Regions from separate parts of the Brevibacillus sp. NSP2.1 genome, predicted to be linked through region 2. Evidence: riboswitches for the same ligand, from Rfam matches in the RefSeq annotation. Region 2 holds a riboswitch; each other region holds the start of a gene.
The links. Region 2 has a riboswitch for thiamine pyrophosphate ahead of thiO (glycine oxidase ThiO). Riboswitches for the same ligand answer to the same signal wherever they lie in the genome.

Region 1 (10,239 bases), 2.1 Mb from region 2:
CAGGCTCCGCCGCTTTTTCAGCCGGAGCTGGTGTCTGCGGCGCGGTCGTGCCAGCGCCAGACTGATTGCCGCACGCAGCAAGTCCGGTAGCCAGCGTCAGGGCCAGGATGGCTTTTGTCCATTTATTACTCATCGGTTTCATAGTTTGATCTCCCTACTTTTCTTACTTGGATGTTGGGTGTTTCGCTTTTGTGTGCGGGGACAGATGGCGCTCGATCCGCCCGACGAGCCAGAAAAGCAGCATGCCGAGGACGGAGAGCAGCAGGACCGAGGCAAACAGCGCAGGCGCCTGAAAATTGCCCGATGCCCGTCTGCCGAAGTAGCCAAGTCCCTCGCTCGCGCCGAGCCATTCCCCGATCGTTGCACCCGCGACACTGTATGTCGCAGCCACCTTCAAGCCGCTGAAAAAATGCGGCAAGCTCGACGGCAGTTGCAGCTTCGCGAACATTTGCCAGCGGGTAGCGCCCATCGTTTTCAATAGCTGCAGCATTTCTTTGTCGGTAGAGCGCAGTCCGTCATACGTATTGACGACAATCGGGAAAAAGGTAAACAGGATCGTCACCGCGATTTTTCCGGACAAATCGTATCCGAACCACAAAATAAAAACAGGGGATAATGCTATAATTGGAATCGTTTGGGATATGACGATATACGGATAGACCAGTCGCTCGACGACTCGGCTCATATTCATCGCAAAAGCGAGCAAAACGCCAAACACGATCGAGACAGACAGGCCGAGCAGCACTTCCTTCAAGGTCGCCCACAAATGCAGCCCGAGAAGCGAGCCACGCAGCTCCCACAGCGCCAGCACGACTGCGCTCGGCGGCGGCAAGATGAACGGCGGCACAGCCAGCAGGCGGCAAACAGCCTCCCAGGCGACGAAAAACAGCGCGATGGAAATGCCGAACCAGATCCCTCTGCCCATCACGCTTCCCTCCCCAGCGATTGCAACCTGGACTGCTCTGTGCGCAGCAAGGCCCAGATTTGTTCGCGCAAGGCCAGAAAGCCGGGCTGATTCCGGCTGCCCACTGCTCGCGGCCGCGGAATCGACACGTGCAGCTCCACAGGCTGGCGAATCGGCTTGCCCAGCAGGACGATCACGCGGTCAGCAAGCAAGATCGCCTCGTCGATGTCGTGCGTAATCATCAGCATCGTACTGCCTGTCTCTTGCCATTTTTCCATCAGCCATTCCTGCATGTCGAGCCGCGTAATGCCATCGAGCGCGCTGAACGGCTCGTCGAGCAGCATCAGGTCTGTCCCGGACAAGAGCGCCCGCAAAAAAGAGACGCGCTGCCGCATGCCGCCGGAAAGCTGGGCAGGATAGGCGTCTGCCCACTCGTGCAGTCCGTACCGGGGCAGCTCTTGCCGGACGCGCGCATGCGCTTCCTTTTTCGGCACGCCTTTGATCTCCAGCGGCAAGGCGGCATTTTCCACAATCGTGCGCCACGGCATGAGCAGATCGCGCTGGGGCATGTAGCCTACCTGCCCCAGCCGCTGTTCCATCCGTTCCTCGCCCAGCCGGATTTCTCCCTGTTCGGGCTGCAAAAGTCCCGCGATAAGCTGAAACAACGTGCTTTTTCCGATCCCGCTTGGCCCGATCATGCTGACGAACTCGCCTTTTTTCACTCGCAGATCAAAGTCTTCGAGAATCGGCGTGCCTGTGTAGGAAAAGCGGACGTTGGAGAAAGCTAGTTGATCGCGCACGGCCACATTTCCTCTCTATAGGCCATATCCCAGAACATGTACTCCATTTTGGAGGTGTTGACGAAATACTCTTCCAGTCTCGCCAGCTCCTGCTCGTTTTTCCCGTCTGCCAGCTCGTTCATGATGTCGATCAGCCAGATCGCAAGCTGTCCGAACTCGTCCGAGCTGTACATCCGCACCCACTCGCCGTACAGCTCGTGGTCCAGCGCCCCTTCTACCTGCGCCAGCCGCTTGCCGATCTCCCAGTAGCTCCACGTGCACGGTAAAAGCGCGCTGACCAGCTCTGCCAGCGAGCCTTGGTGCGCGACTCGCAGCATGTAGCTGGTGTAGCCCAGCATGACAAAGGACGGCTCGGTCGCTTCCAGCTCCTCGCGGGAAATGCCGAAGCGCGCCGCATACTGGCGGTGCAGCTCCATCTCCATGTTGAGCGTCGATTCCTGCAGGGCGGCGAACCGGGCGCTCGTCTCCAGATCGTAGGCCTTCACGCTGGCGAGCGCGAACATTTTGGCGTAATCGATCAGATAGATGTAGTCTTGCTTCATGTAAAATTTGAACGACTCTACAGGCAACGTGCCGTCACCAAGGCCGGTTACAAATGGATGCTGGTGAACGCGCTCCCAGATCGGGGCGACGCTGCGTAACAAACGGTCTGTAAAGGTTGCCATGCTTTTTTTCACTCCTTCGCTTCCTTTGGCGTGTTGCACCAGTTCGCGATAAAACGGGCCATAATCTGGGCAAACCGGACAAGCTGGTCAGGATCAATCGACTCATCGACGGCATGGGCGTGCTTCAGCTCGCCCGGGCCGAACAGTACGGCGGGAATGCCTGCGTGCGCGAACCAGCCCGCATCTGTGACGGTAGGAGACATGTTCACCACAGGGGCCTCGCCCAGCTCGCTCTCATAGGCGGCTTGCAACTGCGCCAAAGCCGGATGCTCCGTGTCCAGCTCCAGGGACGGGAAAATTTCTCCGCGCTCCTCAATCATGGAGCGACCGCCCCAGCGAAACACAGGGGGATGGTCGCGCAGCCACAAATCGGCCGCCGCTGCGCGTCCGACATGGTCCTCGATCTCGCGAATGATCTGTTCGTATGATTCGTTCGGATAAAAGTGAACCGTAATCCAGAGCGCGCAGCGATCCGCAATAAACGCAGCATGGCGTCCTCCCTCGATCACGGCAGGGTTGATCGTATTGCTGCCAGCCGCAAAGCCGGGGTACGCCTTCATCACAGCCCAGTCGCGTTCCAGCTCCTGCAGCGCCGTAATGATTTTCGCCATTTTTTCAATCGCAGACGCGCCGCGCACGCCGCCTCCGGCATGGATCGTTTTCGCCCGCATCCCGTCGTGCAAGGTCGTCGGACTCTCAATCGTGATCCAGCCGGTAATCACGCCGCCCTGCCCTTGCATGTGCAGGTTGCTCGTGTCGACGACGACGGCGTAGTCCGCCTGGTAGCCGCGTTCGAGCGCCACCAGCGTCCCGGCTTCGCCCGCTTCCTCGCCGATTACCGATTGGAACAGCAAATCGCCTGCCAGCTCGACGCCGTGCTCGCGCAGCATCTGGATGGCGAACAGGCTCGCAGCCAGTCCACCTTTCATGTCTGCTACACCGCGTCCGTACAGCCGCCCGTCTGCGCCGCACGTCAAGGAAAACGGCGGATACGTCCAACTCGCATCGTCGCCGACTTCCGCGACGTCGATGTGCCCGTTGATAATCAGGCTGTTCGCCTGGGCGGAAGCGCTGCCCGGCAGTCGGCCGACGACGTTGTCATCGCCGGGGTAGACAGTCCAGCGGTCGACCTCAAAGCCGATGGCCGCGAGCCGATGGGCGAGTACCGTTTGCGCCGCGTCGCTGTTTCGCGCTGGCGGACTTACAGTCGGATGGGAAACGAGCTCTGCCAGGAGGGCAAACAACTCTTCTTTGCGCCTGGAAATCGATTCTACCGCTTCTGTCAGTCGGTCCACGCTACTCAATCATCCCTTCTGTCGGGCTGCTCGCCGACGCGTAGCGCTTTTTCGCGATCCGTCCTGCGAGGAAGCCTTTGCGCCCCGCTTCCACGCCGAGCTTCATCGCTTCGGCCATCAGCACCGGATTGTCCGCGAGCGCGACTGCCGTATTCAGCAGCACGCCGTCAGCGCCCAGCTCCATCGCTTTCGCGCAATCGGCTGGCGAACCGATGCCCGCGTCCACGATAATCGGCACTTTGGCGTCCTCGATGATGAAGCGGAGGTTGTTTTCGTTCACGATGCCTTGTCCGGAGCCAATCGGGGACGCGCCCGGCATGACGGCATGCACGCCCACTTCCTGCAAACGCTTGGCGAGAATCGGATCGTCGTTGGTGTAGGTCAGCACGATGAAGCCTTCTTCGACCAGTATTTTCGACGCTTCCAGCGTGCCGATCGGGTCAGGCAGCAGCGTTTTCGGGTCGCCGATGACCTCCACCTTAATCATATCGCACAAGCCGGATGCTTTCGCCAGACGGGCGATACGCACCGCTTCCTCTGCCGTATAGGCTCCCGCTGTGTTCGGCAGCAGGGTGAATTTTTTCAGGTCGAGCTGTTCCAAAAAGTTCGGCTCTTGCGGATTTTCCAAATTGAGCCGGCGAATCGCAAACGTCAAAATTTCTGCTTCCGACACCTCGACTGCTTTTCCTTGCGTTTCCAAATCTGCGAATTTTCCGGTCCCGAGCAAGAGGCGGGAGCGAAACTCGTAAGGGCCAATTTTCCATGTATCCATGCTGGTCATCCTCCTCCGACAAAATGAACGATTTCGATGCGGTCTCCGTCTGCAATCGGCGTTTGTTCATACTGGGAGCGGTCGATGATCTTTCCGTTGCGCTCCACGACGACAATCTTCTCTTGCAGGGAATACGAAGCGAGCAAGGCGCGGACTGTGTTGATCTCAGCCGACAGCTCTGCTGTTTTTCCGTTCAGCACAACAACCATTGTATTCCTCCTTCTTGATGGCACCTGTCGAGGGACGAAAAAACGGCCTCCCTCGCTTGCCGGAAGTCACCCCAGTCAAACGGTGGAAGCCGTATATGTATCCCATCGGACAGATGGAAGAAAAAAACCATCCGCCGTGGGATGGTTGAGTTGATCTCATCATCTGGTAGCAGCATTCCGGCAAATACGCCGCAACTGCCGCACCGTGAAATCGATTCATATACCTCTTCCTCCGCTGGCATGACCCAGGTCAGGTTCAACGGTCAGTAACACGCTCGTTACAATCTCAGCCGACGATGCTCGGCCCCCGTTTGGTAGTAAACCTATGAAATTGTCGTACGTTCGAGTATTACAGTACCATTCTATTTCGTGTTTGTAAAGGTTTCCTTGTACATCGCTTCCAGTTCAACCAGGCAGCGCTCGGACCAGGCCGCCATTTTTTTCAGCTTCTCCATTTCCCGCTCCATCGCTTTGCGCACGGACTCCTTGTAGTCCGGCACTTCGCCGTTGTAGCGGATGACGGATGCGGCCGGGGTCATGAATTTTTCCTGGTAGGAGAGCGCTGGGCGCTGGTGGAACAGCGGCACATCCACCTCGTAGGACGTATGCAGGTCGCCCTGCTGCGGGTATTTCGTCACCGCCAGCACCTTGACCAACAGCTTCGTATCGTGAATTTCCAGCACTTCCGCGATATATTCTCCTGTCCGCTGCGTCACGCGAACTTTATCGCCGGGGTTCCAAAACATCGTCGTTTCCTCCTCGCATCATCCATCATGGTAGGGGCCAGGCGTGAACGGCCTTGCCCACAGCTAGTCCGTCAGGCCAGCGACTGGGCAAGCAGCTTGCGGGCGTGCGCCAACACTTCGTCCGCAGCAGGCGCTGGTTGACCGCCGCCCTGCGCCATCGCCGGATTGCCGCCGCCTTTTCCGGCAATCAACGGCAGCGTCTCCTTGATAAGCTGGTTGACGGCGACGTTCACGTCCTGCCCCCGCGCAAACACAAGCTGGGTCTTCTCGTCAGTCGCTGCGGCCAGCAAGCATACGACGTCCGGCGCCTCCGCGACTGCGAGCTGGGCGAACTGCTGCAGTTGCTGGATCGTTTTGTCCGGGAAAACTTGCGCGATGACACGCACAGTTCCCACTTGCTCTGCCACGCCAAGCTGCTTTCGGACTTCGCCTTCCAGCAGTTGCTTTTCGGCGTCGGCGAGCCTTGCTTTCAAGCTGTCCCGTTCGGCCAGTACGCGCTCTGCCTGCGCGATCAGCTCCGCCTCGCTGGTCGCAAACCGCTTCGCCAGCTCGCGCACAGCCGCCTGCTTGCGCGTGTAATCCCGCAAAGCCCGCAAGCCGCAGATGAACTCCAGCCGGATGTTTCCGCGATGGCGCTCCCAGCCGAGAATTTTAATCATGCCCACTTCGCCCGTGCGCGCAGGATGTGTGCCGCCGCACGGATTGTAGTCGTACTCGGGGATGATGACGACGCGGACATTTTCCGTGACCGTCGGCTGTTTTTTCAGCGGCAACGTAGCCAGCTCCTCGTCGTCGACAAACCGGGCGATGATCGGATGGTTTTCCAGCACGACCTGGTTGGCCCGCTGCTCGACTGCTTCCCACAAATCCGCTGTCAGCTCATCCAGGCGCACGTCGATCGTCACGCGTTCTTTTCCCAAATGAAACGCGACCGTCTCCGCCCGCGCGACTTCCAGAAACGCGGCGGACAAAATGTGCTGTCCGGCATGCTGCTGCATGTGATCGAAGCGGCGGTCCCAATCGATCTGCCCGACCACTTCCGCGCAGTCCTCCGGCAGCGGAGCTTCCAGCCGATGACGCACCTCGCCCGCTACTTCTTCCACGTCGATGACCCGACATTCTCTGAGCGTGCCCACATCCCCGGGCTGTCCGCCTCCCGTCGGGTAAAACGCCGTCTGGCTCAGCACAGCGTACGGCGTTCCATCCTCTTCCGTGCCCTGCCGCAGTACGCGCGCCGAAAACGTTGTCGCATACGCATCTTGATAATAGATTCTGTCTTCCATCTTTGCTCCTTGCCGCCGGAGCGGAAAGCCATTTGCGCTTTTTCCATTCCGGCCATTTTCTCCCGCCAAGGGTGATATTATACTAATAAAATAGAGATCGTGGAGGGATGATCCGTGAACAAAAAAATCTTTACGCTTCAGGAAGCGAACGACTTGTTGCCCTATGTACGTGAAGAACTCTCGTTTTTGCAAAAATCGAAGCGCTCTTTCTACGAAATGTATCAAAAGCGCGAGCAAATCAAAAAGCAGCAGCCCGTTGACGAAGAGGCGCTCTTTTCGGTGGAATGCCAGCTTGAGTTTCTCGAACTGGAAGCGAAGATGCACGTCACCCAACTGATCGGCAAAGGCATCCAGGTGAAGGACATCGACATCGGCCTGTTCGACTTTCCCGCGATCATCGACGGCGAAGAAGTGCTCCTGTGCTGGCGCGAGGGCGAGGAATCCATCACCCACTACCACGGGTTGCGCGAGGGCTTCATGGGCCGCAAGCCGATCCGGTGACGGCTTTTTTAGCCAAACAGCCGATCCATCTGCTGTTCGCGCACGAGGCGCTCTTCCGGGCTTGCCAGATCGTATTTTTTCAACAGGTGAAACAGCTCGTTCAAACGCTCCTGGCTAAGCTCTCCTTCCAGCATGCGCTGGAACTGTCCTACCCGCTCTTCGGACAAAAACGGCGCTTGCTCGGCCAACTTCTTTTGCACATCCTCTTTGCTGTGATCCAGCTTGCATTCTCCCATACTTTCTCTCCTTTTCTACGTATTCTTTTTCCATCATACCACGATTGCTGCCAATCGAAAACGTGACCGGGCCAACACTTGCAGCGGCCCGGCGTTGCTGAAAAAGCACGCGCGAAACAGCGAGAGGCTCGTTTTGTCGGACAGCCTGGCTGTTTTGTACCCGCCTCTGGCGACGAACCGCTATCTGTTCTGCAACGAGTCGTCGTCCATTGCCGGGAACTGCGCCAGCCAGCAGACAAAAGGAGCGTGCGCCCTCCTGACTGGCTGACAGGCACACGGCGAAAAAAGTACCAGCCGGAAAACGAAAAAGGCGTACAAGCCGAAAGTGGATTGCACGCCTTCTCGCTACGCCCGTTTGCGGACGCGGAAGTTGCTTTCGATCAACAGCCAGTTTTGCGGAAACGGCAAACCGAGCTTCCAGTAGCTGACTCCGCGTATGCCCAGTTGCTTCACCAGATCGAACTTGGCTTGAATCGAGCGGGCGTCCTCAAACCATACTTCATGCCGCCTGCCGTCGTCTGCCGTATAGTGGAAAAACGGCGCCTGCGCCCGGTAATCGTAGCGAATCACGGCGTTTTCCCGCGCCGCCAAGGCAATCGCCGCTTGCGGACTCAACGCTCTCGCCGTCGTCCCCTGCTCATAAGGCAGCGTCCAGTCGTAGCCGTACAAGTTTTGGCCCATCAAAATTTTTTCGGCCGGCATTTCGGTCAGCGCGTATTGGAGGACGCGACGCACAGGCCCGATCGGTGACACGGCCATCGGCGGCCCCCCGCTGTAGCCCCACTCATACGTCATGATGACGACAAAGTCGGCAATTTCGCCAATCGCCCGGTAATCGTGGGCGCTGTACCATCTGCCTTGCTGCTCGGCGCTCGTCTTCGGTGCCAAAGCGACGGAAATCATCATCCCCTGAGCGTGCGCCCGGTCGCGAGCCCTGCGCAAAAAGCGGATGTACGCCTCGCGATCCGCAGCCGGGAGCGCCTCCATATCGAAATGGATGTCCCCCATCCCAAGCTCTCTCGCCGTTTGAAAAATGTTGTCGAGCACCTTGTTTTGCAGCTCCTGGTCGTTCAGGATAAGCCCGCCCAGCTCGGTGCTGAACTGGTCGCTTTCCAGGTTGGTGACGACGAGCATCAGCACGACCTGGTTTTCTTTTGCAATGGCAGGAAAATCGTTCAATGGCGGCCGGGCCAGCGTCCCGTCCCGCCTGATCCGAAAGCTGAACGGCGCCAGGTACGTCAAATGCGGTGCCGCCGTGCGCACGTCCGCTTCCAGTGCTGCCGACACCGTCCTGCGCGGCTCCGCATACGCGTTGAAATCCGCCGCCCGACGTGGACGGGGCGGGATGTACAAGCGTTGCCCGATTTGCAACGGGCGGTACTGCGATATGTTATTGACGCGGGCCAGCTCGGCTGCGCTGATCTGGTAGCGCTGCCCGATCGTGTACAAGGTGTCTCCCTGCCTGACCCAGTAGTAGCTCCCGACAATCGGAATCACCATCGCCTGTCCCGCGACGAGCCTGCCCGGATCGGGTAGCTCGTTTGCCTCCGCGATCTCCTCAGCCGTCGTCCCATACGCTGCTGCTATTCCGGACAGCGTCTGTCCTTCTTCCACGACATGGATTTGCATGCGCCTCCCCCTTCGCAATATGTCTCTCTTTCTTTTATTCAGGACGAAGGAGATAGGTGTTTGTCTAGACGAGTGTTTTCAGCACGTCGTACAAATAACCGACGGAGCGCAGCGCATAATGCCTGCCTGTGACCTGTTCCCCGCGAAACAGGAACAGGGCCGGGACGCTCGTGATTTGCAGCCGCTCTGCAAGGGCTGCGGCCGTGTTGATGTTGAGCTGGTACAACGGAAGCGGCCCCGGGAGCGCTTCCCTGGTGACGTGCAGCATCCGCTCCGCCAGCTTGCAGGTGCCGCACATGGGAGTGTAGATGAACAAGGCGAAGGGCTTGTTTTGTTGGCAAAGGCGGTTGAGCGTGGTGGTGTCGATTTCTTGCATCTGGCGCCTTCCCTTCCTTTTTCTTGATTCTTTATGCTAGGCATGTCGGGAATGCCTTGTCAATGGGCGGAGGGAAAAGGAAAAGAACGGAAATGAACGCACAGCCAACTATCTCAATTGATACGTTTCCCGTTACCTGCAAAGGCTTCATCACCGTGTGTTTGATATTCATACTCCCATCGGCTACGCGTCGTAGGAGGAAGGCCTGAAGCTTTCGCAACAGGGGAGACTTTCATTCCTTCATGCATGATTTGCAACACGGCAGTTATCTTTAAGGCGTTGTCATACTTTTACGCATAGAAAAATAACCTCTTTACACAAAGTTATCCTTCGTCTTAACTCCGTGTAAAGAGGATTGATGAAAGTCCAATATTGGTCTTACCTTCGTGTCAAGTAAATTTGGGAAAGTCGATACATCACATGCTTCTCCACTCATTAATCGGGTATCTCTCCAAACCAATACGAACATAAACTCTGATTCACTTACGTAATTCTCTCGGTTTAGTGTATTTAATCTATTGACAGAGGTCCATTTATCATTCCTCATAAATATTCATAACTTCACCCTCTCCCCACATTCTGACATATACAGTATACTTTTTTTGTTCTTGTTTATCATTGATACCTGTAACATACAATCGCTGTCCATATCTATAAGAAGGTATATCTGCTCCAAGTTGTTCGATAGGAACATTGTATTTCTTGCTTATGTACTCAATAGCATGTTTGTTTGCTGCTATTCTACCATTGATCGTTCCGAAGAATTCAGAGCATCCACTAACAAGAACTGCTAGGATCAAAAGAACCCCAACGATTTTTATAA
Region 2 (10,239 bases):
GTTCGTCGGCCACGATGAGGCGCACTCCGAGAGTCAGCGGCTTGCGGATTTTCCAATACCATTTCGCTATCGCATGGTACCACGCCATGCTGTCGCCTCCTGTCTCCTGTCAGGACGTCGTTTTTCACGGGTGTCTCGGGTCGGTCATTCTGCTGTTAGGGAAATATTACCTGACTAATAGTGGAAAAACAAATCTTTTACAAAGGTTGTTGTTTGTTGTTTTTGGTGATGCGGGGAAAAAGTGAAAACATTGAAAAGAGCGTTTGCCCGTTGCTGTTGGCGAGGCGAGGGAAAAAGCAAAAACATTAAAAAGCCCGTCTGTCGTTGCTTTTGGTGAGGCGAGGAAAGAGGAGAAATCGCTGGAGCTTCTTGGGATACCCGCTGGGGGCTGGACTGCCCGGCTCCGGGGAAAAAGCAAAACCGCGTCCAAAGTGGTCGATTCAGGATGTGTCTCAGAGTGGACGCTTAAAAGCGTGTTTTGCTTTTTCCCCTCCACCTCGGTCGGTATCCCAAAGAGCTTTCGCGGATTTCTCCTCTTTCCTCGTCAGCGGCTTGCTTGAGTGGGCGTGGGTTTTTTAAAAACGTTTTTAAAGAGTTTTTCAAAGACGGTTTTCATGCTAGAAAAAATAACCACCCGATCCGGGGTCCTCAGGCAAGATTTGCTGCCCTCAATCTGTGCAATACTTTCTGCAAACAGAACAGGGCTGAAAAAGCAATTTCATTGAAAATCCATTCCTCGCTGCTGCTTTCAGCAAAGCAAAACAAAAAAGCAGGCCTGCTCCAAGGCCCGCTTTTCATCCGAGACGATTTTCCAGTTCTTTGACGATGGCCTCGGCCTTGCGAATCCAGCGGGGGTCGATCTCGGCATCTTTGTCGAGCGGCTCCTGGAACTGGTTCATCACGGCTGAAGCGACGGGGGCGTAGTAGCCGATATCTTCCTCTACGCCTGTGTTGTAGACGTGGCGCAAAACAAACGGTTCGCCCAGTTCCAGCCACGCGTCGGGGCTGTCGAGCTCGCCCTGCAAGACTTTTACCGGGAGGCGGAGGTACACGGTGTTCCTGTCGTCAAGGGTGCGGTCGAAATAGCCGTGTTCGTAATCCCAATTCGCCAGTGTAAAATGCGGCTCGAGCGACTCGCGGAAATAGCCGAACGTCGCCTTCGTCCCTGGTAAGCTGCTTTGAATTTTCTTCATTTGTATCCCCTGCCTTCGTCACATACTACTGGTAGTGTGCGCCAAAACGGCGGGTTGTACTCACAGGCGAGGGCAGGCAAAACGAGCAACAAGCCTCGCTGCCGGAATTGCGGATGGCAAGAGGCTTGGTAACTCTATGCTTTCAGGTTTTAGAGCAGCGCGATCGTCAAAAGCGTAAACAAGGCGAGCGGAATGATTCTTTTGCCTCTTCGGCACGGACGGCGGCGTTTTTTCCTCGGCAAGACGACTGCAGCCGGAGGTGGTGGCGGCGGTGGGTACGGGTAACACGGCTGAGGCGGGTAGGGCGGGAACGGTGGGAACGGCGCCATGTACGGATTGAAGCCGGAATAAGGGCTGACGAAAGGAGCGCCCTCTCCAAACGGACTCACCTGGCCGTACGGAAAGCTCGGACTGCCAAACGGACTTACTTGCCCATATGGCTGGCCCGGACTGCCGAACGGGCTTACCTGCCCAAACGGCTGATTCGGGCTGCCGAACGGACTTACCTGCCCATACGGTTGACCCGGACTGCCGAACGGGCTTACCTGCCCAAACGGCTGATTCGGGCTGGCCGAACGGACTTACCTGCCCATACGGCTGATTCGGGCTGCCGAATGGGCTGATCGGAGCGTATGGATAGCAATCGTCCGCGTAAGGGCTGACTTGACCAGCAGGAGGCCGATTCGGCTGGCTGCTGCTGCCAAGCGGACTGACATCGCCAAACGGCTGGTATCCGCCATATGGATAGCCGTAGGGAGTCCAGTCCGGGTACATGCCCCAGTCTCCATGCGATTTGCGGCTGGCTACCTCTTCGAACTCGTAGTCGTCTTCCTCTGCATCGGGATCGTCCACTTCCACATATACATTCTGATCGTCAAAGTCCACGATCACGCCTTCAAAAATCTGGCCGTCAATCGCTTCAATGCGCACCTTTTTCTCGACGTGTTCTTTGCATATGTTGTGCACATTTTCACGCATATCCTTTATCAGACTGACCGTCTGGACGTCAGCCTGGTACAGGTTTTTTTCAGACTGCATGGAAACTCCTCCCCTTCTGGTGTTTCTTTATTACCATATACAGGTGCCCATGGGGAGGTGTACCGGGTTTGCAGTTCGGACTAGCCCATTTTGTTCGACGTTTCGTCTGTTTTTGCCAAAAAGCGGGATGGCAAAAACGGCGTCAGACGCTCTGTCTCGCCTTTTTCCAGGTAGTCGGCCATCCATTTCGCGGTAGCCGGGGACAGCAAGATGCCGTTGCGGAAGTGCCCTCCGGCAATCGAAAGCCCGTCCCAGCCGGGCACGGGACCAAGCAGCGGCTTGCCATCTGCGGTAGCTGGCCGCAGTCCGCCCCACGCCTCCAGAAAAGCAGCGCCGTGCAAGGCCGGGACGTACGGCATGACTCCGTTCAGGATGCTGGCCAAGCCCGCCATTGTAACTTCGCGCTGAAAGCCGCTTTCGTCTTCTGTCGCGCCGATGACGATTTTCCCGTCCTTCTTCGGCGTGATGTAGCCGGATGTGCCAAAAATGACGGTGCGAAGCGGGATGCCTGCGGAGGATACCGCCGCGATCTGGCCGCGAACCGGGCGAACGGGAATCGAAACGCCGAGCATTTCCAGCATGATGCCCGCCCACGCGCCTGACGTGATGATCGTTTGCTCCGCCCGCAGCGGTCCAAGCGAACTCTCCACGCCGACTACCCGGCCGCCTTTTACCGCGATGCCGCTCACGACACAGCCTGCGTGCAACGCGACGCCTTGCAGCCGGCATGCTGTCACCAGAGCGCGCAGCAGCATGCGGTTGTTGATATGCCCTTCGTACGGAGAGTAGATGGCTGCCTGCGCCTGCTCGGTCAAAAGCGGCTCCACCTCAGCCAGTTGCTGCCGCTCCGTCAAAAGGTGGACGCTGTGCCCCGCTTCTTTTTGCCAATGGTACTTCGCCAAAAGCTGTGCCTGCTCGTCATCGTTGAGCGCGACCGTCAGCAGCCCTTCCAGGCTGAGCTGGACGTCCCCTCCGGTAAACTCTTCCAGCTCGGCCGCCCACTGCGGGTAATAGGCCAGCGAAGTCATGCCCAGATCGAGCATCGGGCCTGGGGCCGTAAACTCCTTCAACGGCGCGAGCATCCCCGCCGCCGCAGAAGACGCCTGTCCGCCCCATTCTCCCTGCTCGACCAGCGTGACGCTCCTTCCTCTTCGTGACAACTCATAAGCCAGACTTAATCCGATAATTCCTCCACCCACTACGAGACAATCGCTCAATTTTTCTCTCTCCTCGCTTGTTGTAATCTCTTCGGGGCCGTTCGAAAGCGCCGTTGTAGCCAAAAGCCCCTGGCGCAGTCGACAAAATGAAAAAAACCACCTTCTCCTTCGCAGGAAAAGGCGGGCTTCATACGCATCGTAACCAAATAAAAAAGCGCTGTTTGCCGGCAACCGTATCCCTGCGCCGGCATGATCCGGATCAGGTGCAATGGGTCGACGGTCGTTGCTTCCATCCTCTCAGCCCCGCATGAAGGACTCCCCGAGTTGCTTGATCTTTTATTTTCGTTCACCCACCAAGTATAGTCCTCTTGGGCGCGATCTGACAAGATGGTCTGCGCTTTCATCCTCAGCTTAATCCTCGTCTTTCACATCGTAGCTTTCCGGAACCGTCTCGTGACGCGCCGCTTCCTCGAACTCGCGAAGCTTGCGCATTTCCTCCAGATGGTGATTGAACTGCTCCTTGTTGATGATGTACTCGTTGCCGTCGTGGAGAGCGCGGATTTTGCCCTGATGAATTTTTTCCAAAATAAACGTTTCAGGAAGCTCCAAATACGCCGCTGTCTCCTCCACAGTCAAATACGTCTTGTTCTCGCGCAATCTTGCCTCCAGTTCCGCTTTCTGCTGCTCGAATCCAGGTTTTCCCAGAAGGGCGAACATGTTGGCCTTGTACGCCTCCACCCCGGGCTGATCGAACGGGTTGACCCCTAGCAAATAGCCGCTGATCCCGCACGCCTTTTCAAAAAAGTAGATCAGGGCGCCGAGATGGTACGCTGTCGCCTCTGGCATCTCCACAAGCAGGTTCGGTACGCCGCCATCTACATGGGCCAGTACCGTTCCCTCGAAAGCCTTTTTATTGACAAACCCCATCCGCTTGCCGGACAGGAAGTTCAACCCGTCCACATCGAGCGGGTCCTCCTGCACGGTCACGTCGACGGCGGGCTTGTTCACCGTAACAACCGTTTCAAACAACTGCCGCATGCCGTCCTGTATGTACTGCCCCAACGAGTGCAGGTCCGTGGAAAACTCGGCTGACGCGGGAAAAATTCCTTTGCCGTCTTTTCCTTCCGACTCCCCGAAAAGCTGCTTCCACCACTCCGCGAAAAAGCGGAACTGCGGCTCGTAGCTGACCAGAAGCTCCACGGTTTTACCTTTGCGGTACAGCGCATTGCGAATCGCCGCATACTGGTAGCACGGATTTTCGTACAAATCCATGACCATGTAGCGCTCGCTCGCGTCTTGCGCGCCCTTCATCAGCGCGTCCAGATCGGCCCCGCTCACTGCGATTGGCAACAGTCCGACTGCGGTCAGGACGGAAAAACGTCCGCCGATATCGTCCGGAATGACGAAGCTTTCGTACCCTTCGTCCTCCGCGAGTCTTTTTAAGGCGCCGCGCGTTTTGTCCGTCGTAATATAGATGCGCTTCTTCGCCTGCTCGCGGCCGTACTTGTTCTCCAGCCAGGTGCGCAGCAGCCGAAAAGCGATCGCGGGCTCTGTCGTCGTGCCCGACTTCGAGATGACATTGATGGACACGTCTTTTCCTTCGAGCACGTCCATCAGATGAGAGATATAAACCGGGCTGATATTGTTCCCGACAAAATAAATTTCCGGAAAACGCCGCTTCGACTTCGGCAGCAAATTGTAAAAGCTGTGGCCCAAAATGTCCAGTACAGCTTTCGCCCCTAAATATGAACCCCCGATTCCAATTACCAAAAGCACATCCGAATCAGCCTGGATACGCGCCGCCACCTGGCGAATCCGCTCAAATTCAGCGCGGTCGTACCTCTGCGGCCAATCAACCCAACCGAGATAGTCTCTGCCTGGACCCGTTCTTTTGTGCAACATCTCATGCGCCTGCCCGATCGCCGGGGCAAGCTGCTCCCACTCATGCTGTCTCACAAAGGCGCGTGCATTAGAGTAATCAAATCGAATCGCTTGGTTCATGGCTCCCCTCCCAAGGAACGTCATCTATTTTCTTATCTTATCACGCCAAAAGCCAGAAAGTTGCTTTCCGTCAAAACATCACAAAATGTGAGCAAATCGTGAACAATTCGCCACAAGTGTTACCTTTTTCCAGACCTGGCGTAAGACTTCACCGAGCAAAGAAATAATACGGTTCCTAACAGCAAGGAGAAATGAACATGAAAAAACGGTGGTGGATCATCGGTTCCGTGGTCGTCCTGCTCGGTGCGGGCTTCGTCGGAATCAACATGATGGGCTCTCAGCAAGCCATGGGCATGCCGGTAAACATCGGGGCTCCGACCAAGTCAGTCCTGGAGAGCAAAATTTTGACCTCGGGGATCGTCACGGTAGAGGACAAGCAAAAGCAGTATGCCAACGTAACCGGAACCTTGCGCGAGTTTGTGGTGAAGGAAGGCGACAAGGTCAAGAAAGGCCAGGTCATCGCAAAAATCGACACCTCGGATGTCGACGGCAGACTGCTTGATCTGGAAGCGCAAATGGAAGTAGCCAAAGCCAATCTGGCAAAAGCCCAGATCGGGGCAGAGCCGGAAGAAGTGGCGCAGGAGCGCGAGCGGGTCAATCAGGCCCAGCGCGAATACGACGCAGCCAAACGCGAGTACGATCGGATCCAGCAACTGTTCGCTTCGGGGGCTTCCACGCAGCAAGAGTTGGACAAGGCCAAATCTGTTTTGGACAACGCCCAGTCTTCCCTGAATGTCACGAAGCAACAGTTTGCCCTCAAGCAAAAAGGGCCGCGCAAGGAAGACATCGCCGCCCAGCAGGCGCAAATCAACAAGCTGGCCGTAGAGCGCAGCCAGTTGGAAAAAGAGCGCGTGCAAAGCGTCCTCGTCGCGCCGATGGACGGAACAGTCATTGGCGTGGCGGCCGAGAACGGCCAATACGTCAGCAAAGGCACGGAAATTTTGACGCTGGCCAACCTGAACAACCTGCTCATTCAGGCTGATATTAACGAGTCGGACGTCGGCAAACTGAAAATCGGCCAGTCCGCGACGATTGAAGGAATTACGCTGGGCAAGCAACTGCTGAACGCCCAAATTACCCGGATCGCGCCGATCGCGACCACTACGCAAAGCAGTTCGGGCCAAGGCGAAAAAACGCGCGTCAAAGTCATCCTCAAGCCGCAGGGCGATTTGAGCGCACTGAAGCCAGGCTTCCACGTGGACATCAACATCATGGTGGAAAAAATCGAAAACGCCCTGCAAGTTCCCATCGAGTCCGTTCAGCAGGACGCCGATGGCAGCACCTTCGTATGGATCTCCGCTGACGGCATCGCCAAGAAGCAAAAAGTCGTTACAGGCACAGAAAATGAGCTGTTCTCCCACATCAAGTCGGGACTGTCAGGAGACGAACAAATCATTTTGGGACCTGTCGACGCTCTGAGCGAAGGAGCTGCGGTCATGCCGATGAGCGGCGGTGCTGCTGCGCTGGGCATGTAACGACTGGACGCGTTCCACGTAAAAAGGAGGTCAGCCGACAATGCTTCAGGTAGAAGGCTTGACGAAATCATACAAGACAGGCGATACTACCCTCCCGATCCTGAAAGGCGTCTCCCTGCTAGTGGAAAAAGGCGAATTTGTCGCCATCATGGGACCATCGGGATCAGGGAAATCGACGTTCATGAACATGCTGGGCTGCCTGGATCGTCCTGACTCGGGGACGTACATTCTCGACGGCATCGAGGTCAGCAGCCTCAAGGACAAGCAGCTCGCCTATGTTCGCAATCAAAAAATCGGCTTCGTTTTTCAATCGTTCAATCTGCTCGCGCGCTCCACTTCTTTGCACAACGTGGAGCTGCCGATGATGTACGCCAACATCAGCCGCTCGGAAAGACGCAGTCGCGCCACCGAAGCGCTGAAGCGAGTCGGGCTTGCTGAGCGCATGAACCACAAGCCGACACAGCTTTCCGGCGGACAAAAGCAGCGGGTCGCCATCGCCAGAGCGCTGGTCAATCGACCCGCCATCCTGTTGGCCGACGAACCGACAGGGAACCTGGACAGCCGCTCCGGCGTCGAGATCATGGCGATGTTCCAGGAGCTGCACGCCCAGGGCGTCACGATCATTCTCGTCACGCACGAACTGGACATCGCCCAGCACGCCGAACGGATCGTCACCTTCAAGGACGGCGTCATCGTCCGCGACGAACGGGTCGAGGAACGAATTTTCTCTACCCCGTCTGACGAGGTGATTGTCACATGAATTTTATGGAGAGCTTTTACACCGCCCTGGAAGGCATCTGGGCGAACAAAATGCGTTCCTGCCTGACCATGCTCGGCATCATCATCGGCATCACCTCCGTCATCGCCGTAACGACACTTGGCGAAGGCGGACAAAAAGCGATTAACGACGAGATGGAAAAATTCGGCCAGAACACGTTCAACGTCTTCATCAACTGGGATACGAAGGAAGAGATAGCCGCAGACGACCTGACCATCGAGGACGCCGAGGTACTCAGCCGAATCAGCCCGGCAATCGAGTACATCGTCCCGTACAACTCCAATACAATCGAACTGAAAGGCCCGAAAAAAGAAGAGCGGGTCAACCTGACCGCCAGCACCCCCGACTACTTTGCCATGCAGAAGACGATGAAAGTGGCCAAAGGACGCCTGTTCAACAGCGCGGATGACAAGGAGCAGCGCGCCGTCGTCGTGCTGGAGGACAAGCTCGGCGAAAAGCTGTTCGGCCAGATGAACCCGATCGGCCAGCGCGTGCGCTGGGGCAACAACTCGCTCGTCGTCATCGGTACGTACACAGAGGAAAAGTTCAAGTTTGACATGGGAGCAGAGACGTTTGGCGCGGTTGTCCCCATCCGTTATTACCACAGCCTGCAGGAAGAGCCATCCGTCCAGATGTTCATGGGCAAAGCCGTGGACAAGCCGTCTGTCGACCCTGCCATGCAGCAAGTCAAGCAGTATTTGACCCGCAAGCATCAAAAACAAGACCACTACATGGTGCGCAGCATGCAGGAATCGGTCGATCAGTTCAACCAGTTGACAGGCACATTGACACTGATCTTCAGCGTCATCGCCGGAATCTCGCTTGTCGTCGGCGGGGTCGGCGTCATGAACATCATGCTCGTTTCGGTCACAGAGCGCACGCGGGAAATCGGGATTCGCAAGGCGCTCGGGGCAAGGCGCAGCGACATTTTGATCCAGTTTCTGATCGAATCCGTCATCGTCTGCCTGATCGGCGGCTTGATCGGGGTCCTGTTCGGACTGGGCATCGCCGCCCTGATTGCGCAGTTTGCCAATCTGCCGCCGCTTCTGTCCTGGAACAGCGTGTTCATCGCCTTTGGCTTCTCCAGCGCAATCGGCATCTTTTTCGGCCTGTATCCGGCCAACAAGGCCGCCAAGCTGGACCCGATCGAAGCGCTTCGCTACGAATAATTTCAGCAACAAAAAACATGCACCTGTGCAGCTTGAGCCACAGGTGCATGTTTATGTTGGAAACGTATCAGTCATCAGCTTCAAAAGAAAAAAAAGCGCAATCCCGACACTCGCGACTGTCCACCAGAGCGTTTTGCTGTCCGTCTTGTCTGCCTTGTAGATACCGCTCAGCTTCCAGGTGCCTACAGCTACACAAAGGAGACTGAGCAGGAGCAGGATTGTCCCCATGGTCTCCCTCCTTTCCCCTCTCCTAGCTATATGGGGAAGGAGGGAAAAAAATCACTCCTTGGGCTGCTTTTTCCCTAACCGGCCAAGGACTTGCTGGCCGCGCTGCTTGATCGACTCATCCTTGAGCGCGAGTTGCCGTTTTTTCATCAGGCCGTTTTTCGACGTATCCGGCCTCTCCGTCTGCCGTCCATCGCGCATCAACTGTACTTGCCTCCGCCTTTTTTGTCGTAGTCGGCCAGCAGTTCCGCAAAGCTTTTGTTGCGCTCGCGCTCTTCCTGCTCGCGGCGCTTTTGCTCGGCCGCTTCCTTCGCCTTGCGCTCGCTTTCGGACTTCATTTCTTTTTCCAACTGCTTCAGCTTGGCCAATGCATCCGCATTCACCATATCCTTCAGGCTGCCGAGAGAAGATTTCGCTTCTGTCGCTGTATCCAGGTTTTGACGTTGTGGTTGCTGTTTTTGTTTTTTCTTCGCCATGTGAGCTGCCATCCTTTCCCTATCGAATTCACGCCCATTCTCCAGCGCCTTTTGGGTCATACTATTTTTACGCTTCGCATGAAGAGGAGGACGAGACATGGTACGCAATAAAGCAAAAGACTTTGGAAAAACCGCAGAAATTCGTGGCCCAAAAGCCCAGTCTGAAGCCGTCCGTTCCAACGGTTCCATTAATAGTGAACCACAAGAGCGGTTAAAAGAAAACCGTTAGGCACAAAGTAAACCGCCGGGGCTATGGTCATGCCCGGCGGTTTTTTTTCGTCGGCTGGCTGCTTGCGCCCAGTCTTTTTTGCACACACTCCTGCTTCAATAGCGTCAGCTTATCGTCCAACTGGAATTGGCAGCCATTTTTTAACAAACGTTTTCCGAGATCGCGCTCCATCTCAATCCGCGGCAGCTCGCGAAAAAGTCCTGCTTTTTGCAGGCTTTCCCGCCGCAGCGAGACGTGCTGGGTGTCAAACAGCGTCCACGGCGAGCGGTGCCGCGCCAGCTTCGCCCCGTATTTCTCCCGGGCGGCCAGCCGCTTCTGCGCGATTGGACAGGGCAAGCCGATGTGAAATGGCAAGCCGTTTACAATCTGGCTCTCTTCCAGCAAAGGGACTGTTTCCACAAGCGTATGCGGCCGCTTCACATGCGGGTATTGCTCCAGCCAGAGCTGGCACTCCGCATGCTGTGTCGCGCTGAAGCCCGGCTCATACACCGAATAGAT
Region 3 (10,239 bases), 2.5 Mb from region 2:
TTGCCCCGATGTCCGTTGGAGACTTGAAGGATGTTCTGGTGCGGGTGCCGTGGTCGTTTATGGAAAAGCGGCCCAGCTTTCTCGGGATTCGAGATGCGAGGCGGATGAACGCAAACTTTGCCAACCAGGTGCAGCAAAGAGGAGGGCACGCAGGAACGACGAGCCGCGGGAATTCAGACGAGGAGGGCAAAGCGTGAAACGTCTCACTCCGATTGTCGTGTTGCTGATGGGAATGCTGGTGGTGTCAGGCTGCTGGGATCGGCGGGAAGTAAACGATATGGCGATCGTGATTGCAATGGCGATGGACAAGGAGCCAAACGGCCATTATCGCTTGTCCGTGCAGGTTCCGCTGGTCAGCAGTCTCGGCTCCACGTCTGGCGGGGGAGGCGGGACGAGCGGAGACAAGACGTACTATGTGGACTCAGCCGTCGGCAAGACGATCAGGGAAGCGAACAGCATGATCCAGTCGCGCATGTCTCGCGAGCTGTACTATTCCCACCACCGGATGATTGTCATCGGCGAGCAACTGGCCAAGGAGGGGATGAGCGACGTATTGGACATCGTGGCCCGTTTTCCCGAAAATCGGCTGACCGCTTATCTCGTCATGACCAAAGGCAAAGGGATCGAGCTGTTGAATGCCCAGCCGCAGTTCGAACGCTTTTCCGGGGAGGCGATGCGCGAGTTGGTGAAAATGGAGGCGATTTCCGTATCGCTCAAAGACGTTGCACAGATGCTCACTACACCCGGGATTGATGCGTTTCTCCCGGTGCTGGCTCCCGTTGACTCGCATCCCAAAGGCAAGTCGAAGGAAGTCGAGTTTACGGGGATCGGCCTGTTTCGCGGTGACAAGCTCGTGTATGTGTCCAAGGCCGAATCGATCAAAGGTCTTCGCTGGTTTCAGCGCAACTTCATGCCGTTCTCTGTCGTGCTCTCGCTTGGCGACAAAGGCCGGCTGACCTTCTACTTTTCAAAAGGAAAGGCCGATCTCAAGCCTGTTTTGAAAAAAGGGCGGGTCCATTACGACATCATGGTGCACGCGACAAGTGTGATAGTGGAGAACATGACGAATCTGGATCTGGAGCATAAAAAGAACATTGCGATGATCGAGGACATGCTCAAAAAAGAGGTCGAGGTCAGCGTGAAGAACACGTTGCAGTTAATGCAAAAGTATCGGACGGACACAATTGGAATGGGCCTTATTATGGCCAGACAATTCCCCCGGGAGTGGCGGGAAACGTACCGGGACCGTTGGAGTGAAGAACTGCCGGAAATTACGTTCACGATCCGTTCCAAGGTGGCCGTCGAAGATATCGGGCAAACGACGAAAAACATCACAAAGGAAGACCGCGAGAATGAATAGATTGTTTTTATGTTTGTTAATCCTGATGCTGGTGTTTTCCTTTTTCGATTTTTTCTTCAAGCGCAAGCAGATGCAGCGAAGGCAGCAAATCGTCATTTATACGATTTACGCCCTTTCCGTGCTCGGATTGTACGCGATCCAATTTCAGCATACCAGGATGATACCAACCGACTTTTTTTTGAACATCCTCACGCCACGGGTGAAAATGTGGATCGACCAGATCCTGTAGAGGAGGGAGCGCATGATACACAAGCAAGTCGTCAATCATCGGCAAATCGCCTGGCTGGTCGGAAGTCTGCTGATGACAGGGATGATGATAAGCTTTTTGCGGTCGGTTGTGCAGGTCGCCAAGATGGATTCGTGGTTCTCGCAAATTCTTCCGGCTTGCTATGCCTTGCTCGTCGCCTATGTATTGTCGGAGCTTGTGCGCGCCTACCCGGGGAAAAACTTGTTCGAGATCATGTTCATCATCTGCGGCAAATGGTTCGGCGGCTTTATCAACTGCTTGATCCTGTTTTATATTTGGGTGATCCTCGCCCTCGATATAAAAGGGGCTGCCGACTTTTTGCATATCTCCCTCTTGCCGGAGACGCCCTTGGAAATCATCCTGCTTGTGTTCGTTCTTCTGTTGATGTACTACGGCAAAACGAGCCTGGAGGTGGCGGCGAGGGTCAACGAAATTTTTTTTCCCGCCTACTTCATCATGTGCCTGCTGCTCTACTTTCTTTTGATGAACGAGTACAGCATCGAGCGGCTGGAGCCGATTTTGAGCACGAGCCTGGATCGGATTACGATAAGCAACCTGCTGCCGATCGGCGTTTACGGAGACATTTTGCTGTTTGGCGCTTTTTTGCACGCCAGCAGCGAGCCGCGTCTCCTGTTTACCGCCATGAAGCACGGAATCATGATCGCCTGCTTCACGACCACGCTTACGGTGCTGATTCTCCTTGGGGTGATGGGCTACGTCATTGCGGGCCGACTCAATTTTCCGATCTACATTCTCGTGCAGCAAATTCACCTGACGGACTTTCTCGACCGGGTGGAAATGATTTTGTTCAGCTTGTGGTTTCCTGCGTTCAGCATTAAAGTCATCGTCGCCTATCTGGCCTTCCTCGTGGGCGTAGGATCGTTTGGCGGACAGTTGCACTACAACACGTACAACGCGCCCACCGGCTGCTTCATGGTGGTGACCTCGCTGCTCGCCTTTCCCAAGGTGTCGGATATCAACCAGTTCATCAGCTACAGCTTTCCGCTGCTTGTCGTGCTTTTTCAGGTGCCGCTGCTCCTGTTTCTGTTTATCGTCGCCCGCCGGAAAAAACGGGAAGAAGGCCAGGCTCTGATTCCGCGAGGCACGAAGCTGCACCGCTTTTACCGGATGATGGTGTGGGGGGGAGTATTCAGCATTGCAGGCTGTTTCCTGACGATCTTGGTCGGGGATCTGCTGCGGGACAAATCTCCGGCGGCAGGGATCGCGACGGCCATCGCCTACATCGTGTTCCTGGTGATCGGGGTGTTGACCAGCTACGGAGAAATGCAGGCCCTCAACCACGGCAAGCAAAGGCTGGGGCGGCCCAAGCAGCAAGGCAGTTTTCGGCAGTAAGGCCCGTCGTTTTGCCCGCCTGTATGCTGGTGCTGCGGTTTACGCTTCGAATGTGCACTGGCGGGCAGGGGAGTCGACGAAGCCCTGGATGCTCGGCTGGCGCAAGGAGTGCCCGTCTGCCCACTCTGCGTACTGAATTTTGGCTGTGAGCTGCGGCTTTAGCCAGATGGTGCCGTTGATGCGCTCCGGCTTGTTATGAAAAGGCATGTCAGCCTGGATCAACGGCTGAATCGTTTCGGTCAAGCTGCGCCAATCGCTGTGGGTCAGCTTTCCGGTTCCGGCATGGCCGATATACCAGAGAGCGCCCTTGGCGTCGTAAAGCCCGAGCAGCAAGGAATTGACCGTCTGATCCCGCATCGTCACTCCGCCTACCACCGCGATCAAATCCCGGTAGTTTTTTTTCTTTTGCCAGCGCGCATCTTTTCCGGCGATGGCATACGTGCTGGTCAAATCTTTGATGATGACGCCTTCCATCCCTTGCTGCTCGATCGTCTGAAACAACTCCCGGCCACTCGTAAAATTGTCGACGAGCTGCACCGTGGGCGTCGGGGAGATGAGCTTTTGCAACAGGCGCTGGCGCTCTGCCAGCGGACAGGCCGTGACCCATTCGCCGTCTGCGTACAGGACGTCAAAAATCATGTAGAAGATGGGGACCTGACGCTTTACGGCTGCGATTTTTTCCATCCGTCGCAGACCGTCCCTGCGCATGACCTCGTAAAAAGAAGGCTTGCCATCTGCACCAAGCGCAACGACCTCGCCGTCGAGAATGACGGACTGCGCCCGGCAGTAGTCGGAGATTGCGGCGATTTCCGGGTAGTGCAAAGTCCGCTCGTTAGCCTTGCGATTGTACAGCTTGACCGAGTTGCCGTCGTAGTACGTCAACAGCCTGATCCCATCCCATTTGACTTGCGCAATCCAGTCGGGGCCATCCGCGATGTCATCCGTCGTCGTCGGCTCGAAAGGAATAATCGGCGTTAGCTTCATGGTAGCCTCCCGTATGTGCTTGGTGTCTGCCATTTGTACGGTGTCACCATTCGCGATCGTCTATGCACGGGTCAGGACAGAGAGTTTTGATTGAATTTTAAGAAACTTCTTTATTGATTAAGTATTGTATTTGCGTTATACTAGGAAGCAGTTCACGAAACATCATGCATGATTTGAAACGCGTTGGAAACAGTATGGATGGGCTATATCTGACAGACTTTTGACCTCCTATCGTGGTACGTCCACCACAAGTGCGCAAGGAGAAAGTCATTTCTGGATATAGTCCTTTTTTTGTACAGAGAAGAATGGATAAGATTCTTAGTAAGTATAGGGGCAACCAAGTTGCTCGCCTTCACTTTTCTTCATTCTTTTTTCGTTGATCCAGAAATAGACTGTAGTTTATAATTACTGAGGTAATGATTTTGGGAACAGCTTCGGCGTGCGTTGCTGTTGCTGGCCGCCTGTTCCGGAAAGAAGGAATTGACTTGCCGTTTCTTCGCTTTAAAGGCTTTGAAAAAGAAAAGCTGCAATCGGTATCGCCCCTTATTATAGAAGAGTTTGCCCGCATCGCGGAAGTGAGCCAGGAAAAAGTCAAGCTGGAGCTGCTTCTGGTCGAGCAGTTGACGAACAGTCCGTTGTCGCTTGAAATCATGATGTTTCCCCGGGAGCAAAAGCAGCACGACCAGATCGCCAGCACGATGAACCGGATTTTGCAAAAGCAAGGTTTCCAGAACGTCCATATTTTCTTTATCCTGCTGTCGCCCGAGCTGTATTATAAGGAAGGGCTTCCTTTGCAAGTCAAAGTCTCAGGCTGAAGCGAGCAGGTGAAAAGACCGCCATCCCTGGTCATAGCCCCGTCAAGTAGACACTAAAAAAAGACGCTATCTTAAGCGGCGATCGATTCCCGGTATTGGACTGGGGAGAGGTCGCCGAGTTTTTTCTGGAACCGTTCTGTATTGTAGAATTCGATGTATTCAGCGATCAGTTTGCGAGCGTGAGCTATATCTCTTGGTTTCTCCAGATACAACTTTTCCGTCTTCAGGTGTGAAAAAAACGATTCAACACAAGCGTTGTCGAAGCAGTTCCCCCGTCTGGAATGGCTTCCGGTTAGCCCTTGTTCTTGCAACAGATTTGCGTATGTCTTGGTAGTGTACTGGAATCCTTGGTCGGAGTGCAGGATCGCATCTCCATTACCCAGTTGCTTCACCGTAGACAGCACAAGATCAAGATCGTTTCTCTCCGACACTTCCCAAGCAACCGTTTCGTTATTATACAGATCCAGGACCACGGACAGATAAATGAAGTCATCGACGACTCGAATATAGGTAATATCGGTTACATATTTCTTTCTAGCCTCGTCCGCAGCGAACTGGCGATTAAGGACATTGTTGAACACGATGGAGGGCTTGCGGCCGGCAAATGGACGCTTTTTGCGGATCACTGAGCGGATGCCCAATTCTCGCATCAGTCGGCGAACTTTCTTCGTATTTACTTGTAGTCCCTCTTTGCGTAGAGCCGTGCGCATTCGTTTATACCCAAAGTATGGGCGAATGCGGTGAATTGCCAGTATATGTTCCTTTAGGTCGGCATCCTGCTCCACACGTACCTTACGAACCTTCTCCGTCGCCTTCCACTTGTAGTAGCCCGCCCGGGAGACCTCCGCTATTTCGCATAGCATGACCACAGCGTACTTGCGACTCATTTCTTCGATCGTCCTAAACCGGGTTTGCTTATCCAACTTCCCTCCCCGTGTAGATTTGGATTGAGCTTTTTTAGGTATTCGACCTGCGCTTTCAAGTAGTTGTTCTCTTCCTCTAGACTGCTGAAATACTTCTTGATCCATCGCCCTCTATAGTCTTCAAACGTTTCACCGTTTTGCCGTTTCTGTACCCACTCCCGAATCTGCGTCTTACTTTTAATGCCTAATTTCTCCATTATCATTGGGTAGCTCCAATGCTCCTCAACCCGCAAACGTACTGCTTCGCTCTTCGTTGCTTCGTCATATTGCTGCTGTTTTTGCCCTTTACGTGGCGGCATAAGAAAATCCCCTCCGGTCAACAGTGTTGATCTCATCATACCATGAGGTCTTTTTTCACTGTCTACCATGAGGGGATAATACCACCCACTGTCGAGGATGGCGGTCTTTTTTGTGCATAAGCTGCTTATCCAGTACAAGGGGCAATTAAGGCTGGGGCCGAGCCATTGGCGCAGCCAACTTTCCTAGGTGTGGCAGGGAAGCTGTCTAATAATAGAGGCTTTCCGTTTGCAAGCATTTGGCACAGGTGCGGGCGAGGGGGGTCTCGACGAACTCATGCGCGCACGCTTTTTGCAAATGGGCCAGTTGGCGCTTCAGACGTTCAAGGTCAACCTCCAGGCGCGCGATCTCTTTTCGCAATTGCAACACATCTTCAATCGTCTGCCACCTCCGGGCGCTTATTTGTACAGTTGACTTCCTTGCTCGCGAAATTCGCGGGCTTTTTCTTGCAGGCCCGCTGCGATGGCGGCAGGCTCGATCCGCTCCTGCTCCTGGGCCTGGTGGCGGATGTCGTGCGAAATTTTCATGCTGCAAAATTTCGGGCCGCACATCGAGCAAAAATGCGCGGACTTCGCTGCTTCGGCAGGCAGCGTCTCATCGTGGTATTCGCGGGCGCGCTCGGGGTCGAGAGACAGGTTGAACTGGTCGTTCCAGCGAAACTCGAAGCGGGCTTTGGACAAAGCGTCGTCGCGCTGTTTTGCTCGCGGGTGGCCTTTGGCCAAATCCGCTGCATGAGCGGCGATTTTATAGGCGATGAGACCGTTGCGCACGTCTTCCTTGTTCGGCAGGCCGAGATGCTCCTTGGGCGTGACGTAGCAGAGCATCGCGGTGCCAAACCAGCCGATCATCGCGGCGCCGATCGCCGAGGTGATGTGGTCGTAGCCGGGCGCGATGTCTGTCGTCAACGGCCCGAGCGTATAAAAAGGCGCCTCGTGGCAAATCGCTAGTTGTTTGTCCATGTTTTCGCGAATGAGGTGCATCGGGACGTGGCCGGGTCCTTCAATCATCACCTGCACGTCGTGCTTCCAGGCGATTTTCGTCAGCTCGCCGAGTGTCTCTAGTTCGGCAAACTGGGCCTCGTCATTCGCATCTGCAATCGAGCCGGGGCGCAAGCCGTCTCCAAGTGACACGCTGATGTCATACGCCTTGAGAATCTCGCAAATCTCTTCGAAATGCGTGTACAAAAAGTTTTCCTCGTGATGGGCGAGACACCACGCAGCCAGAATGGAGCCGCCGCGCGAGACGATTCCGGTCACGCGCTTCGCGGTCAGCGGAATGTAGCGGAGCAGGACGCCGGCGTGAATGGTGAAATAATCGACGCCTTGCTCTGCCTGTTCAATCAGCGTGTCCCGGTAGACTTCCCAGGTCAAATCCTCCGCTTTGCCGTTCACTTTTTCAAGCGCCTGGTAAATCGGTACGGTTCCGACAGGCACCGGGCTGTTGCGGATGATCCACTCGCGCGTCGTGTGGATGTGCTTTCCGGTCGACAAGTCCATGATCGTGTCCGCGCCCCAGCGCACCGACCAGATCATTTTTTCGACTTCTTCTTCCATTGAGGAGCTGACGGCAGAAGTGCCGATGTTGGCGTTGACCTTGACGTGAAAATTCCGGCCGATAATCATCGGCTCCGCTTCCGGATGATTGATATTGGCGGGAATGATCGCGCGGCCTGCCGCCACCTCAGCCCGGACGAACTCCGGCGTGACGCCTTCGCGGATGGCGATGTACTCCATCTCCGGCGTGATGATGTGACGGCGGGCGTAGTGAAGCTGGGTGACCGTCTTGCCTGGCTTCGCCCGTCTCGGCTGATAGCCTTCGCGCGGGAAAGCGGGCATCTTCCCTGCGCTGTCGGCGTTGCGGATTCCGTCGTCCACAGGCTTTGGCTCGCGGCCGGCATAGCTCTCCGTATCGTCGCGCTCCTCGATCCAGCGCTGGCGCACGAGCGGCAGCCCTTTGTTGATGTCGGCGACATAACCTTCGGCCGTGTATTCGCCGCTTGTGTCGTACACGCGCAACGGCGGGTTTGGTGTGGTGCCGTACAGCCCCTCGGTAGGCGATAGCGCAATTTCGCGCATCGGCACGCGAATGTCGGGGCGGCTGCCTACCTCGTATACTTTGCGGCTTCCGGGAAAAGATGAAATGGATGACATAAAAAACCTCCTTGGCTTGGTTGCACGAAAGCGCGAACCTTGTAGGGAGGCGAAAGAGGCCCGTCGCGAAAAAACGCCACATGGGAACATGCGACGCCAGACGCGAGAGTAGAGAAGAGACGGGTATCCGAAAAAAAGATACGCGTCGCTAATCTGTCATATGGACATTCCTCCGCTGGCATTACCCAGTTCAGGTTCAACGGTCGATGGCACAGTACCATCCTCTCAGCCTGGTGATTTCCAAGCTCCCGTGCTTGTTTTTGGTTGTCGTTGCAAGATTAGGATACCGGAGAACAGCCGTGCTTGGCAAGAAAAAGTTTCCAACAAAAATTGCCACAGGGCAACACATTTTCCCCCCCTCTATACTCATGAATCGGACTAAAACTGTTTCTGTAGACCCACACGAATTGCGTCTGGTACGATGAAATTCGAAAAAACGAGAAACTGCTTTTATACGTTCTGTTCTAAGGCTTTGGGCGAATAGGGCGATTGAGATTTTTTGAGGTGATGGAGTGTGAATGTATATTCGGATCTGAAGCAAGGAGAGCGGGGTGCGTGGGTCAGCATTATCGCCTATATTTTCTGCTCGGCGTTAAAAATAGGGGTTGCGGTGCTGACAGGCTCGGCAGCGTTAATGGCGGACGGGCTGAACAACTCGACGGACGTGGTGGCGTCGATTGCCGTGCTGATCGGGCTGCGCATTGCCCGCAAGCCGCCGGATCGCGACCATCCGTACGGCCATTTTCGCGCGGAGACGATCTCTGCCCTGGTCGCGTCGTTCATCATGCTGTTTGTCGGGCTGGAGGTCATTACCGGAGCGATTCCGACGCTGTTTGATACAAACCAGACTGCTCCCGACTTGTTGGCAGGCTGGACGGCGCTGGCGACTGCGGTCATTATGCTCGGGGTCTATCGGTACAATCACCAACTCGCCGTGAAAACGAACAGCCAGGCGTTGCTCGCGGCCGCTGCCGACAACCGCTCGGATGCCTTCGTCAGCATCGGGACGTTTGTCGGAGTGGCGGGCGCGCAGTTCCAACTGCATTGGCTCGACCCGCTGGCAGCGCTCGTGGTCGGGGTGATTATCCTGAAGACGGCGTGGGATATTTTCCGGGAGGCGACGCATCGCTTAACAGATGGCTTCGATGAGGGGCAACTGGAGGAGCTGAAGGAGACGATCTTCTCCATTTCCGGGGTGAAAGCGATCAGCGACATCAAGGCGCGTTATCACGGCAGCAGCGTGCTCGTTGACGTCGTGATCCACGTCGATCCGCAGTTGAACGTAGTAGAAAGCCACACCATCACCGAAAATATCGAAGAACGGATGAAACGTGTGCACAAAATCAATACGGTTCACATTCATATCGAACCGGAACAACAGCTCGCAAAAAGATAAGCAAAAAACCTGTCCGCAAATGGGGCAGGTTTTTTTGCGCAGACGTTATCCGGTAAGGCTAAGGCGTCGCCAATGGCTGCGCGCAAGCCAAGTGTTCTGCTTATGGCTTCGCACCGCACCACCAACTGTTCCAACGCCGCTTTACACAGGAGTGGCTTTTTTGCGGCGAAGCGTTTTCGTTGTCGAGGTCGGACCGGGACTCGGTTTCCCCACCGCTTCTTTGGCAGGGGAGGTTGTCTTGTCCGCTTTCTCCGCAGAAGCGGCCCGTTTGCGCCCTGCTTTCGGCTTCGCGGCTGCCGGGGAAGGCTCCGGCGCAAGCTTCACGGGACTGCCCGTAGTGCCTGCTGTCGAGGCCAGGCTTTCCTTCAAAGCTTGCATCAGGTCGATCACATTCGTGCGCGCAACCGTCGGAGCGGTGGCGATCTCCTGGCCCTCCAGCTTTTTCTCGATCATTTTTTGCAACTCGACGCGGTATTCGTCGGTGTACTTGGCGGGATCGAACGGAACGGTCATGTTGCCGATCAGCTCTGTCGCCATTTTCAGTTCGTTTTCCGCGAGCGGGACAGTAGCCTCCGGCAAGGCGGGCACTTGACTGACCGGGCGCACCTCGTCCGGGTAAAAAATCGTTTCCAGCATGATGCAATGCTCGTACAGCCGAATGACGGCGAGACTTTGCCGATTGCGCATCGTCACCTGGGCGACGGCGATCTTTCC

Region 1: another riboswitch for thiamine pyrophosphate. It lies ahead of thiS (sulfur carrier protein ThiS); the one in region 2 lies ahead of thiO (glycine oxidase ThiO).
Region 3: another riboswitch for thiamine pyrophosphate. It lies ahead of thiC (phosphomethylpyrimidine synthase ThiC); the one in region 2 lies ahead of thiO (glycine oxidase ThiO).

What each region holds. Positions count from the first base shown of each region.
Region 1 is NZ_CP048274.1:2,618,090-2,628,328, reverse strand. Features, by position in the region: gene M655_RS13315 (ABC transporter substrate-binding protein) at 1-142, opposite strand, end outside; gene M655_RS13310 (ABC transporter permease) at 164-925, opposite strand; gene M655_RS13305 (ABC transporter ATP-binding protein) at 925-1,704, opposite strand; gene tenA (thiaminase II) at 1,689-2,369, opposite strand; gene M655_RS13295 (acetylornithine deacetylase) at 2,378-3,673, opposite strand; gene M655_RS13290 (thiazole synthase) at 3,666-4,436, opposite strand; gene thiS (sulfur carrier protein ThiS) at 4,442-4,645, opposite strand; TPP riboswitch at 4,856-4,966, opposite strand; gene kapB (kinase-associated lipoprotein KapB) at 5,008-5,391, opposite strand; gene M655_RS13275 (serine-tRNA(Ala) deacylase AlaX) at 5,463-6,674, opposite strand; gene M655_RS13270 (DUF2203 domain-containing protein) at 6,789-7,175, shown strand; gene M655_RS13265 (hypothetical protein) at 7,184-7,411, opposite strand; gene M655_RS13260 (hypothetical protein) at 7,506-7,679, shown strand; gene M655_RS13255 (glycoside hydrolase family 18 protein) at 7,757-9,040, opposite strand; gene M655_RS13250 (thioredoxin family protein) at 9,105-9,416, opposite strand; gene M655_RS28080 (hypothetical protein) at 9,530-9,652, opposite strand; gene M655_RS13245 (hypothetical protein) at 9,953-10,239, opposite strand, start outside.
Region 2 is NZ_CP048274.1:4,753,489-4,763,727, forward strand. Features, by position in the region: gene M655_RS23180 (NUDIX domain-containing protein) at 1-88, opposite strand, end outside; gene M655_RS23185 (YugN family protein) at 795-1,193, opposite strand; gene M655_RS23190 (LSm family protein) at 1,254-2,231, opposite strand; gene thiO (glycine oxidase ThiO) at 2,312-3,448, opposite strand; TPP riboswitch at 3,605-3,720, opposite strand; gene M655_RS28160 (excisionase family DNA-binding protein) at 3,800-4,018, opposite strand; partial or broken gene M655_RS23200 (glucose-6-phosphate isomerase) at 4,040-5,389, opposite strand; gene M655_RS23205 (efflux RND transporter periplasmic adaptor subunit) at 5,587-6,864, shown strand; gene M655_RS23210 (ABC transporter ATP-binding protein) at 6,905-7,624, shown strand; gene M655_RS23215 (ABC transporter permease) at 7,621-8,811, shown strand; gene M655_RS23220 (hypothetical protein) at 8,863-9,039, opposite strand; gene M655_RS23225 (hypothetical protein) at 9,091-9,237, opposite strand; gene M655_RS23230 (YqkE family protein) at 9,237-9,512, opposite strand; gene sspK (small acid-soluble spore protein K) at 9,610-9,741, shown strand; gene M655_RS23240 (glycosyltransferase family 2 protein) at 9,769-10,239, opposite strand, start outside.
Region 3 is NZ_CP048274.1:2,268,342-2,278,580, forward strand. Features, by position in the region: gene M655_RS11405 (spore germination protein) at 1-197, shown strand, start outside; gene M655_RS11410 (Ger(x)C family spore germination protein) at 194-1,360, shown strand; gene M655_RS11415 (hypothetical protein) at 1,353-1,589, shown strand; gene M655_RS11420 (GerAB/ArcD/ProY family transporter) at 1,602-2,960, shown strand; gene M655_RS11425 (ATP-dependent DNA ligase) at 3,000-3,944, opposite strand; gene M655_RS11430 (DUF1904 family protein) at 4,430-4,759, shown strand; one part of gene M655_RS11435 (IS3 family transposase) at 4,831-5,723, opposite strand; one part of gene M655_RS11435 (IS3 family transposase) at 5,723-5,981, opposite strand; gene M655_RS11440 (hypothetical protein) at 6,208-6,393, shown strand; gene thiC (phosphomethylpyrimidine synthase ThiC) at 6,378-8,129, opposite strand; TPP riboswitch at 8,280-8,390, opposite strand; gene M655_RS11450 (cation diffusion facilitator family transporter) at 8,644-9,525, shown strand; gene ku (non-homologous end joining protein Ku) at 9,667-10,239, opposite strand, start outside.